Regions from separate parts of the Macrococcus sp. CoH-51_TC_04 genome, predicted to be linked through region 2. Evidence: riboswitches for the same ligand, from Rfam matches in the RefSeq annotation. Region 2 holds a riboswitch; each other region holds the start of a gene.
What was found. Region 2 has a riboswitch for thiamine pyrophosphate ahead of tenA (thiaminase II). Riboswitches for the same ligand answer to the same signal wherever they lie in the genome.

Region 1 (3,217 bases), on a different contig from region 2:
AGAAGCCAAGCCATTATCGAATATGAGACGTGCGATTGCTGACAACATGATGCATAGTTTACAGTCAACCGCACAATTAACGTTGCACCAAAAAGTAGAAGCAGATGCGTTGCTGAAATTTAATAAGAAGTTAAAAAAAGAGGTTAGCAACAATGAATTAGATATTAAAGTAACAGTTACCGCACTGATTACAAAAGCCGTTGCATTAGTACTTAAAGATGATGCAAGAATGAATGCAACTTACAGTGATGAGAAGTTATACCATCATAAAGATGTGAATATTGGAATTGCAACAAGTCTGGAAGATGGACTGATGGTTCCAGTGATCCATAACGCTGAAAGTAAATCTATAGGTGAAATTTCAAGTGCCATCGAAACTTTATCTGCTGCGGCGAGAAATGGAGAGTTGTCTCAAGGTGCAATGAAGGATGGAACATTTACCATCACAAATATCGGTGCAGGCGGTATAGAATACTTTACACCGGTACTTAACGCACCGGAAGTTGGGATACTAGGGGTTGGTTCATTACAAAGTGAAGTAGCATTAAAAGACGGCAAACCGTATGAGAAAAAGATGTTACCTCTGAGTCTCACTATTGATCATCAAGTTATAGATGGTGCAGATGGAGCGGAATTCTTGAGTCGTATTAAAACATTTATCGAGCATCCATATTTGCTGATATTGTAGATAGAGAGGGCATAGCCCTCTCTATATTATTTTGAACATGCACAAAAGATGTATAATTCAGCGACTTAACGTATAATAAAGGTAATTGACTTAATGGAGGAATTACGATGAACAAATGGATTAAACGTGGAATCGTTGTCGGTGCAGTTGGTTTTGGTGCCGTTCAATCAGTGAAATATTTAAAGCAGAATGAACAAGTGAAACAACGTTTGAATGATCTTAAGAATATCAAAGAATATAATGATCTGCGTATTGCACTGATGGAGGTTATTGAGGCATTTAATAACCCTAAGCAATTAGAATCGAAATTTGCAGAAGATGTGCATACTGAAAGCAATGAACAGACAAGCAACGCGCAAGCTACACATACAGAAGAGCCTTTCATTGCAGATGCAGTGAAACGTGTATTGGATACAAAAGCCGTTGAAGATCTTCTTGGTGATAAAGCTGATATCGATATGATGAAATCATTGATCGATGAAACGAAAGAAGTAGAGAAGCTCGTGCGTAGCTGGTTTAATTAATATTTGCAACATGAACAAATCAGTGATATTGTTTATGTGTACAACTTAATAAGACGATTGCTAGGGGAGCTCTTATGAGCTGAGAAAGGAATATCCTTGACTCTTTGAACCTGTTTGGTTAATACCAGCGTAGGGAAGCGAGCGTGTATACTTATGATATTTTTTTGTCGTGAAACTTCACCTCCTAGTAATGAATCTAACTAGGAGGTTTTTTTGTATGGTAAATTTGAAGAAGTCATTTCCAGCAAGTAAGAGAATCTTTAGAGCGGGTAAGGGCGAGGATACGGATATTAAAGTACCTTTCCGTGAAATTACATTAACCGATACTGTGACAGATCAAGGCACTACTTCCAATGCACCAGTTGTTGTCTACGATACGGGTGGTGTTTATCATGATGATGCATATAATATTGATGTTGAGCGCGGTATTCCTAAATTACGTGAACGATGGATTGATAGCCGTGACGATGTAGAACAATATACAGGACGCAGAGTACTTGCGGTTGATAATGGTTTTAAAGATATCACGCATAATAAGTTTGTAGAGACGCCATTTAAGTATGATCCAAAACGTGCGCGTGATGGCAAAAACGTGACACAGATGCATTATGCAAAGCAAGGAATCATTACGAAAGAGATGAAATTTGTCGCGATTCGTGAGAACGTCGACCCTGAATTTGTACGTAGTGAGATTGCAAGAGGGCGAGCAATTATTCCGAACAATATTAATCATCCAGAATCTGAACCGATGATTATTGGTAAGAACTTTAAAGTGAAGGTTAATGCGAATATCGGAAACTCTGCAGTATCATCATCTATCGAAGATGAGATTGAAAAGATGGTGTGGGCGACACATTGGGGAGCCGATACGATTATGGATTTATCTACAGGTAAGAATATTCATGCGACACGTGAATATTTACTCAGAAATTCACCGGTACCTGTTGGAACAGTACCTATTTATCAAGCATTAGAAAAAGTGGATGGCATTGCTGAAGATTTAACGTGGGAAGTGTATCGAGATACGTTGATTGAACAAGCTGAACAAGGCGTAGACTACTTTACAATTCATGCGGGTGTATTGTTAAGGTATGTGCCGATGACAGTAAATCGTCTGACTGGTATCGTGTCACGTGGAGGTTCGATTATGGCACAGTGGTGTTTAGCTCATCATGAAGAAAGCTTCTTATACACACACTTTGAAGAAATTTGTGAAATCTTAAAGAATTATGACATTGCTGTATCACTTGGTGATGGTTTAAGACCAGGTTCAATTTATGATGCGAACGATGAAAGTCAGTTGGCGGAACTGAAGACGCTTGGTGAACTAACAAAGGTTGCCTGGGCACATGACGTTCAAGTGATGATAGAAGGACCAGGACATGTGCCGCTTCATAAGATCAAAGAGAATCAGGAACTTGCAGATTTCTATTGTAATGAAGCACCATTCTATACGTTAGGACCATTGACGACAGATATTGCACCTGCATATGACCATATTACATCAGCGATTGGCGCTGCAAACATCGGTTCATACGGAACAGCGATGCTATGCTATGTTACACCGAAAGAACATCTCGGACTACCGAATAAAGATGATGTAAGAACAGGTGTTGTAACATATAAGATTGCTGCACATGCAGCGGATCTTGCGAAAGGCTTACCAGGTGCTGATGAACGAGATAATGCTATTAGTAAGGCACGCTTTGAATTTCGCTGGATCGATCAGTTTAATTTGTCACTAGATCCAGAACGTGCGAAGGAATATCATGATGAAACACTACCTGCTGAAGCGGCGAAAGTCGCACACTTCTGTAGTATGTGCGGACCTAAATTCTGTTCGATGCGTATTTCTCATGATTTACGTAAAGATAAAGGAATGCAGGAAATGGCTGATAAATTCAAAGCACAAGGTAGTGAAATTTACTCTTAGAATTTGCTGTGAATCGGAGCGCAGTTTATTCATATATAAAAGCACCACCCTTATACCAGGGCACTGCACCCT
Region 2 (3,217 bases):
TCGCCATCGCAGGGCTTGCACCAAGTGCGAGCAGGCCGTTCGCTGTAAAGTTTTTGACGACATCATTCGTAATACAGATGATCAACGGGTTGTCTTTACGAAGTTGAGTGAGTTTTGTCATTATTCAACCTCCTGAAACTTAAAGTGATTTACTGGGCCCTGGCCATGACCAATTCCAGGAGTGTACTTAATGGCCATATCCATATAGCGCTTCGCTAATCGCACAGCATCTTCTATACTCTTCCCTTTGGCAAGTTCTGCTGTGATAACAGCTGAATAAGTACAGCCCGTGCCATGTGTGTGCTTCGTATTATAACGTTCTCCAGGCAAAGTAATTAATCCCGTCTTTGTGAAGAGATAGTCAGTCGCATCTCCCTTTAAGTGTCCACCTTTGATAAGCACGCTTCGAGAACCAATTTCATCGATAAATATTTTTCCTGCACGTAAGATATCTTCTTCCGTTTCCACCTTCATTCCAACAATTTTCTCTAGCTCAGGGATATTTGGTGTCACCACCGTCGCAATATCCAGTAACTTCGTGCGTACGGCGTTCTGTCCGTTCTCATCGAGCAACAAATCTCCACTTTTAGCCACCATCACTGGATCGATGACATATGGGACGTTATAACGTTCTATATACGGTCTCACCACGTCCATCACTGCGCTTGTTGCTAACATTCCTGTTTTTACTGCATCCGGAACAATGTCTGAATATACACTTTCAAGTTGCTTCTGTATAACATCCACAGGCTGATTAAAGACATCCTGCACACCTAATGTATTTTGTGCAACAATACTTGTTATTACACTCATCCCGTATACGCCGCGTGACTGAAAGACTTTCAAGTCTACTGTCGTTCCGGCACCTCCTGTAGGATCGGTTCCGGCAATCGATAATGCTGTTTTCATCAATAACCCTCCCATGTTTCAATGTTATAGGACATATTAAAGAAGCGCTTCTCATGAATACAGCTTTCAACAAAGTTCTTTCTTAATATATTTAGTTCTTCATCAGAAGCTGTTTCACTGAACTCATCTACCCAGCGATCTAAATGACCGATAAGCTCATGCATATTTGTACAATAAAAGTCGACCCAAGGTTTTAGCGGATTACCTTCCAGGTCATTACGTTCAGCAATCTTTAGTGCCAGCTGCTGATAGACATATGGACAAGGTGCCATCGCACATATTGTAAAGCTCGCATCACTATAGCGGTAGGCATTGTAATACATATGCTTAATATAATGATCACTTGATGGATACCATTCTCCTTCTTCAATCACTGTCTTATAATCAACACTTGCATAGTCTGCTAATGTATAGTGAGCATCCACTTCACCATTCATAACAAAATCGATTTGGCCGAGTAAGAACTGAATTCCTTCTCTATCATTTAGTTTCGGAATAAGTAGGCTATATATCTTTGCAAACTCGTTTAAATATAAACTATCTGCCTTTAAGTAATGTTTTACTGCTTCTTTCTTTAGATTCCCATGAATAATACCTTGAATAAATGGATCATTATAAATCGATTCAATAATCGGTTCTACTTCTTTTTTCAACTGTCTCGTAAACACGTTATCCCTCCTAAAAATAAAAACCTATCTCCTAATAGGAAATAGGTTAAATACACATAACGGGTACTTAGCACAACATTCCTACGCCGGCATTATCCGGATCAGGTGAAGGGTTCGGCAAAAGCCGTCTCAGCGCAAGGCACCCCTAGTGTGTATATTAATATTAGTGTAACGAAGTTAATGGATTAATGCAAAAAAAGAACTTCAAAGTGAATACACCTTAAAGTTCTAATATCGTTACTATAAACGTGCCCCACATACTGGCCACGGCTGCGCACCGCGCATATTGTATAAAATTTGAGCACGTTTCGTTTGCTCTGCTGCAGAAGCTTGGTGTGGATAACCACTTCCACCGACACCACGCCATGTCTGTAAATTGAACTGATACATTCCATAGTATCCATTTCCTGTATTAATTGATGGATTGCCACCAGATTCACATCTTGCTAATGCTGCCCAGTTTAATCCGTTGTTCACACGAACAGCCGGTGCTTGTGTCCTTGTCGTAGTCACACGCTTTGTCGTCGATGCCTTATAAACAGTCTGTCTTACTGGTGCTTGGTATGCTGACTTAGCAACAGCACGTTTAACTGGTGCTTGATATGCTGTTCTTGTAACGGGTGCAGCTGCTACAGCCGGTCCATTAACCTTCAATGTACGTCCAGCAATAATTAAATCTGAATGCAAACCATTCCATGCTTTAAGCTGCGCAACAGATACACCGTAACGTGATGCAACCTTGCCCAAAGTATCTCCAGGAACGATGCGGTAATATGAACCTGTAGTTACAGGTGCTGTGTATGCAGATTTATATGTTGATTTATAAGTATTTCGTTTTGTTGTATTCTCATTAATATTTAATACTTGATTCACATGAATTAAGTTAGATCTCAATCCATTCTCATGCTTTAATGCTTGAACTGACGTCCCATAGATTTGAGAGATTTTCCATAAAGAATCCCCACTTTTTACTCTATATTGTGCTGCATCCGCTTGAGTCGCTGCAAATGTTCCACCTACTGCAAATACTGTCGTTACCGCTAAAAGTTTTTTCATCTGGAAAAGTCCTCCTAAAGATTATCTACAATTTTAATACGTTAACTACATTAAAATTTCATATTTCATAGGTTACAACAATATAAAAGATTAAGTGTTATGTTAAATTTCTGACTAATTAATACGCCGTTGACCACTGAGAAGCTCCAGCAGTTTGATATAATATTCTTGCACGTTTCCATTGTTCTTCAACTGAAGCATTTGCAGGATTTCCTGTTCCACCTACAGATGCCCATGTTGATGGTGAAAATTGGAATAATCCGTAGTATCCAGATGCATTAACAGCATTAGGGTTGCCACCTGATTCACGTTGTGCGATAACGCGTAAATGTGCATCCATTGATGAATTTCCAGCAGGAGCTGCTTGCTGTACTGGCTTTTGTGCTGCTTGTTGGACCGGTGCTTGCTCTACTGGCTTTTGTGCTACTTGTTGGACCGGTGCTTGCTCTACTGGCTTTTGTGCCACTGGTTGCGCTACTTGCTCTTGTGCTACTTGTTGGACTGGTTGCTCTACTGGTTGTTGTGCTGCCGGTTTAGCTGTTTGCTCTGGGGCTTTGACGACCGGTGCTTGATACGCCACTGGT
Region 3 (3,217 bases), on a different contig from region 2:
TTTGGTAGTCCGGGAGTAAGTAAATAGCAGCCAGTTCAGCTATACCATTCTCATCTGGTTTGCTGAAATTTGCAAAGCCTACAACTTGATCTTCGAATTCTGCTACATACATTTTCGTCAACGCTAACCTTTTTTCTAACATAGATGAACTGTAGGCCATCTCTAAAAAATTATCTTGTATATGAAGCGGTATTATTCCTTCATATGTATCATGCCAGCTGAGTTTTGCAATGTGTTGTATCTTTGGAATATCATCTTCAGTCATACTTCTTATTTTAGAATTCATGCTATCCTTCCTTATATCTTTATAATTATTTATAAAAGTTTATTTTATGGTTAATCTATACATATTGAGTTGTTGGAATGACAGGCATGTCTTAATCTTTCTTCTAAGTATTTGATATTATAAATTATTAATATTTATATTTTTGTAAGCAAATACAAGCCACTAATCAAGCCGCTTCTTTATTTCACTAACGCTAAAGCACATTCCCCGAGAAATGTTTTAGATACTGTAACACCTGTTTCTGTTTCGTTCAGTCGGATATATCCTGCTGATTCATAGTCTTTAAGATAATGCATCAGACTTTCTTCTGTCATCTCTGCATATTCATGTGCCATTAAATTTCTAAGTCTGTCTAGTGTAAGTTCGACGTCTTTATAGATTTCAATCGTATACATTACATATTTGAAGATATGCACTTCTTTATGTGCGATTTCGTTCTCTATATCTAGTGATTCCTGTTCATCGATTTCTCTTAATATTTCTTCAGATGTCATGCGTTCTTCTTGTAATCTACCCATCGTTACTTGTTTTAATTGTGCTTCATCTATATCATCTCGTTCACCGTTACTCATATTTTCACGCAGTTCAGCGTGTTCATCTAGCAATGCTGCTAATTGTTTTTCATTTATTTCATTCATTTTTACATCCCCTTTCTTTTTCTATTTTATCATTTAAATTTAGAAGTTTGAATTATCAGCCATTGAGTGCTATTCTTAATTACATAATCGAATATGGCTAGGGGTGCTCTTAGAGCTGAGAAGACTTTGTCTGACTCTCATAACCTGATTTGGATAATTCCAACGTAGGGAAGCAGTTATCATTTATATAATTATAAATATTTATATATTTTTTATATATTTTGACCACCCGTAGTTTGTTTGCGGGTGGTCTTTTTTTGGAGGTTGCTTATGTTTTATATGATTACACCATTCGTGGAACCGAGTGATGCTGTTATACAGTCGATTGTGGATGTAGAAGCTTTGATTGATGGTGTGATTCTACGTCTAGATGCGTGTGATGATGCGCTGGATGTATTTATTATGCAGTTGAAACGGCACATAGATCCTTCTAAGATTATTGTGCATAATACACCTCATTTGATGATAAAGCATGGTCTGACACGCATCCATTTTAAGGAGCGTGCTGGTGATGCGATAGTATTCAAGCAACAACATCCTGAATTTCGTGTCGGTATGAGTGTGCACAGTGAGGACAGCGTGCGCCTGATTGATGGCGTGCTTGATTACTGTATATTCGGTCACGTCTTCCCTACGCCTTCAAAGCCAGGTCTCACACCTCAAAGTGCGTCTGTAATTGGCACAGTACTTTCATATGATATCCCGATTGTTGCAATCGGTGGTATCGATGAACATACGATACATCAGCTTGATACTCGATTTAGTGGATTCAGTGGTATTCGTTTGTTTCAGCATAAGGCACATCTTGAGCACGTTCGAAAGGAGTGGTTATTACGAAATTCGATGTCTTAATTATCGGTGGCGGCATTATTGGCCAGAGTATATACTATCACTTAAAACAAGAAGGTATTTCGATTGCCATTATTGATGATTTTAGTAGATGCAGAGCGACGCATGCTGCTGGCGGTATGCTTGGTGCACAAAATGAATTTTATTCTGATTCCCCTCTCTTCCAGTTTTCTATGGAAGGGCAACGTATGATGAAAGATTTTGCTGATGAATTGGCACATTTAGGTTATGTAATCGATTATCAGCAGCATGGTTTATTAAAGATTGCTTCACATGGCGAGCATGAATCTTTACTTCAACAGTATGATTTTCTTAATGCACAGTTTAAGACAACAGAGTTAGTTAAAAATCGTTTGGATGAGTTTGCACATGGTTATATCCGCAATCATGACCTTGCGATGTGGATTCCGACAGATGGACAAGTCAATGCTGTTAAATACCATCAGGCACTCATGACATTAAATGAAGATGTTACGTTTATTCACGATCGCGTAATAGACGTGAAAGCAAATGATGGATTTAATGTGCGTACCAGCTCGCAAACATATGAAGCACAGCAAATCGTCGTTGCAGCAGGTATGTATTCAGGCGACATCCTTAAATCTCTTGGTATCCATCTTGAAATGCACGGTGTAAAAGGTGAAGTGATGACGATACATCACCATACATTAGATATGAAAGAGACATTGTTCCAGACAAATGGGCATTATATCGTACCGAAGTCAGATGATTTATATGTGATAGGTGCAACGACATCGATGAATGGTGACAACACAGTAAGTGAAGAAGGTATCGACTGGCTAAAAGAAATGACGCTGGACCTATTACCAGAACTCATGAATGGTGAAATTGTCGATAGCAGATGCGGCTTTCGTCCCGATAACCCACTGCAGCGACCAGTAATCGATGAGGTCCGTGATAATCTATTTGTCGCAACCGGTCATTATCGTAATGGCATCCTCTTATCGAAGATTACCGGAGCACTGATGCATAAACTTATGTTCGATAAACAGCATCCGCTTGCAATGAAATATAAAGATCATTTTAAACTGGAGGATATACATGAAACTATACTTAAATGATGAATTGTACGAAACACAAGAAACGATGCTTGTTCCATTTTTAGAAACTTTGAATATCGATTTAAAGCGTGCGGTTATCGTAATCGATGATATGCCCGTACAAAAAGACAAGTGGGATGAGACTGAAATTAGACCAGAACAACGATTAGAATTATTAGAATTTGTAGGAGGCGGTTAATATGCTAAAGATTGGACCAATAGAACTTGAATCGAGACTCATCCTTGGTACAGGAAAATTTGAAAATGGTGATATACAGCGTGAAGCGGTAGATGCAAGCGAAACGAATGCATTAACGTTCGCTGTGCGACGCATGAACCTCTATGATAAAGACTTACCGAATCCATTAGAATCTGTTGATTTA
Region 4 (3,217 bases), on a different contig from region 2:
CCTGCGCAGAGGATAAGATTTAAATATACGGCTTCCTACTAGCCCAACAATTAGACAGATTACTGCAATAACGCTACCCCATCCAATAATCTGAAGTGGTTCGTTAAAGCCGAACATCACTAAAAATCCAGCTAGAGGACTCGCTGTTCCAGGTGCATCATTAATCATTCCAGAATGTGCAATAACCATACCCGCAAGTGCACCACCGATAAAGTTACAAGAATAGATCGGTACAGGATTTAAGGATATAATATCTGCCTGTGATAACGGTTCGATGCCAACAGCTAAGATAGAGGCACGATCTCCTAACTTTAATTTATAGAACATCGTTGAATTAATAAACGCTGAACTGAATGATACCATTGCAGCTATCGCCATCGGTAACCCTGTCAGACCAAGTAGTGCTGTTAGAGCCATCGAACTCAGTGGTGCAGTTCCTACAACCGTAATAATACCACCAAGCACAAATCCCATAACCAGCGGACTCGCATCTGTAGATTGCTGTATCACTTCGCCAATTTTAATTAGCGTATTATTTACTAATGGTGTAACAAGCATTGCAAGCATACGTGCAAGCGGCGCGATAATAATAATTCCTACAATTAGATCAACACCTTCAGGCACATATTTTTCAGCATATTTCATAACATAACCAACGACATACCCTGCAACGAACCCGGGTAATAAATCAAGGCCACCACAGCTTGCTGCTATAATGAGTGCATAAACGGGAGATACACCAATAGATAAAGCAACTAAACCAGCTGCTGCTACACCACCGAGACTTCCGGCTGTATCTCCTAATTCTTCTAGAAACTTTATTCCGAATATATTTCCACCAACGTATTTCTGAAACGCCTCGACAAGAAATGTTGCAATCGCGGCATTCGCTAATGCCCCCATCGCCTTCATACCAGATGGTGCTTTATACGTAAATAACGTAAACAGCACAAGGACAAGGAGTAAGAAACCTGTTCCAATCAAAATATCCACATCAACAATCCCTTCCTGTTTTTATAATATATATATGTGTTCTTATTATAGTAACAAAAAATAATCGATTGTTGTCGTATACATTTCACACTTTTCGAAATTTTCTTTTTAAATAAATAATAAAGTCAGAAGCTAAGTATTCGCTTAGCTTCTGACTTTAACTATTCTAACATTACAACTTACTTCACTGGAATGTCCCAATGTGCTTTAAATTCACACATCTCCCAGAACATATACTCGTAGTAGCTTGTTTTAACAATAATCTCCTCTAAATCTGCAAGTACACGCTCCGGCATACCTTCAGCAAGCTCATCCATCAGTGCAATTGCATCATTCGTAAGTTCCGTAAATGCTTCCCCTGAATATGTTTCAATCCAGTCACGATATGGATTATTATCATCTAATGCGCCGTCCTGCTCCGCTAAATGATTCCCGATATAGTTATAACTCCATGCGCACGCAAGCAGACACGCCGTAACATGTTCGGCACCACCACGCTGTGCATGGTTCAGCATATAGCTCGTATACGCTGTATTCACTGATGCCGCTTCAGTTGCTTCTAATTCACTTTCAGAAATGCCAAACTGTTTCGCATAGCTGCGATGTAAATCCATCTCCATAAACAACGTACCATGCAGCAGTTTAGAGAATATGCCCATCACACGCAGGTCAGGTGCCTTCGCACTCCCGATCGCCATTAATTTAGCCTAATCAATTAAATAAACATAATCTTGTTTTAACCAGAACTGAAACTTTTCCTTCTCAAGCGAACCATCACCTAGCCCCTTAACGAAAGGATGTTCCAGATAAGAAGCCCAGATCGGTTCGACACGCTTTAATATGCGCTCAGTAAACATGTTATTCCTCCTCAATAAAAAATGCCTATACGCAGGTATAGGCATTAAGCACTTCCCTACGCTGGTATAAACCAAACAGGTTCAAAGGGTCGGATTACTCCTCTCAGCACGAATGCACCCCTAGTGACATTTTTTATTTTTATTTGTAGTACAGTATAATCGTATCATATTAAATATTTATCTCAAGCCATTATAATCATAATCACTATCGGTATTATAGGAAACACAATAATCATAAATGCGATAAACCATGCAGCTGGTCTTGCCATATTGAGTGTCATCCCAAATTCAGATAATTTTGGTACCCACACGTTATCATCTTCTTTATTATAATAAAATAGTCCCCATATGTAATTTTTTTCATTATGATACGGTGCTTTATCATTTAAAGCGGCTGAGGCACGATACTTCTTATCATTGCTAATCTGCTGAATAATACCAAATATCACCACGACAATTGATATAAATATAATACTTTCCATTATATAAGGTGGCATATATTCTTTCCCGAACAGAACAGGTCTTACGAGAATGAAGATAAATAAAATTGTCATAATAAATGATATGACGTGCAGTAACATCTCGTTATTGCGCTTCGTATCTGTCGCATACTTTTTCGAAGCTTCTTTGTTTGCCGGACTCACATTTGACTGGTAAAGTGATAACCCTTTGCTTGAACCCCATAACACAAATATCATAAAGAGTGCTATGCCTGAAGGGAAGAATACAGTTATTATATTTTTATCACTCCAATTATCCGGTACACCATTAAGCCCCCAGTGCGTCGCAATTGTGTCAGGTATTGTATGATAGTTCATTGCAACATATATTACCGCTGCCATGAGCATTACGAATTGTATCATATAGAAGTATGAAGTCGTCGAATTTTCTTCATCCATTAAACTTGTATCTACAGCTTTATACATTTTAATGTCTGCCATCCAGTCTTCTTTTTCTTTTAAAGATCTCATCTGATTAAATGCACTTCTATATATCCAGATCATTGCGATAATCAATAGGAATATAAGTATCGTAAACAGGATAAACTGCAATTCAGATTGTAATATCGTCCTCAACAATAAATGAATAACTGCAAATAATATACTGATAATGAATACATTTCGTTTATACGTTTGCGCAATATTTCTCACCTTACTATCATTACGCTTACTGTCTGGAACATACACACTAAAGAGAATATTTCTTCTGATATATCGTGCATTCAGTAAAAAGAGTAGACCTGTACAAAGTAAGATAATAGTTGTAATAACGGCTTCCATATTATTCACGCTCCTCTAATTTTTTTAATAAGTCTGATATATCGACCTGCTTGCATTTCGCTTCATCGATTATCGGCTTTAATCGTT

Region 1: another riboswitch for thiamine pyrophosphate. It lies ahead of thiC (phosphomethylpyrimidine synthase ThiC); the one in region 2 lies ahead of tenA (thiaminase II).
Region 3: another riboswitch for thiamine pyrophosphate. It lies ahead of ACZ2V4_RS06495 (thiamine phosphate synthase); the one in region 2 lies ahead of tenA (thiaminase II).
Region 4: another riboswitch for thiamine pyrophosphate. It lies ahead of tenA (thiaminase II); the one in region 2 lies ahead of tenA (thiaminase II).

What each region holds. Positions count from the first base shown of each region.
Region 1 covers NZ_JBVGOY010000007.1:65-3,281, reverse strand. The annotation lists gene ACZ2V4_RS07550 (dihydrolipoamide acetyltransferase family protein) at 1-688, shown strand, start outside; gene ACZ2V4_RS07545 (hypothetical protein) at 796-1,212, shown strand; TPP riboswitch at 1,265-1,365, shown strand; gene thiC (phosphomethylpyrimidine synthase ThiC) at 1,430-3,145, shown strand.
Region 2 covers NZ_JBVGOY010000006.1:108,424-111,640, reverse strand. The annotation lists gene thiM (hydroxyethylthiazole kinase) at 1-121, opposite strand, end outside; gene thiD (bifunctional hydroxymethylpyrimidine kinase/phosphomethylpyrimidine kinase) at 121-909, opposite strand; gene tenA (thiaminase II) at 909-1,577, opposite strand; TPP riboswitch at 1,638-1,734, opposite strand; gene ACZ2V4_RS07385 (LysM peptidoglycan-binding domain-containing protein) at 1,818-2,633, opposite strand; gene ACZ2V4_RS07380 (transglycosylase family protein) at 2,752-3,217, opposite strand, start outside.
Region 3 covers NZ_JBVGOY010000005.1:88,017-91,233, reverse strand. The annotation lists gene ACZ2V4_RS06505 (GNAT family N-acetyltransferase) at 1-286, opposite strand, end outside; gene ACZ2V4_RS06500 (hypothetical protein) at 466-924, opposite strand; TPP riboswitch at 1,014-1,112, shown strand; gene ACZ2V4_RS06495 (thiamine phosphate synthase) at 1,195-1,776, shown strand; gene ACZ2V4_RS06490 (NAD(P)/FAD-dependent oxidoreductase) at 1,749-2,855, shown strand; gene thiS (sulfur carrier protein ThiS) at 2,836-3,033, shown strand; gene ACZ2V4_RS06480 (thiazole synthase) at 3,035-3,217, shown strand, end outside.
Region 4 covers NZ_JBVGOY010000001.1:53,295-56,511, reverse strand. The annotation lists gene ACZ2V4_RS00270 (PTS sugar transporter subunit IIC) at 1-993, opposite strand, end outside; partial or broken gene tenA (thiaminase II) at 1,173-1,895, opposite strand; TPP riboswitch at 1,887-1,982, opposite strand; gene ACZ2V4_RS00260 (DUF1648 domain-containing protein) at 2,033-3,130, opposite strand; gene ACZ2V4_RS00255 (GntR family transcriptional regulator) at 3,132-3,217, opposite strand, start outside.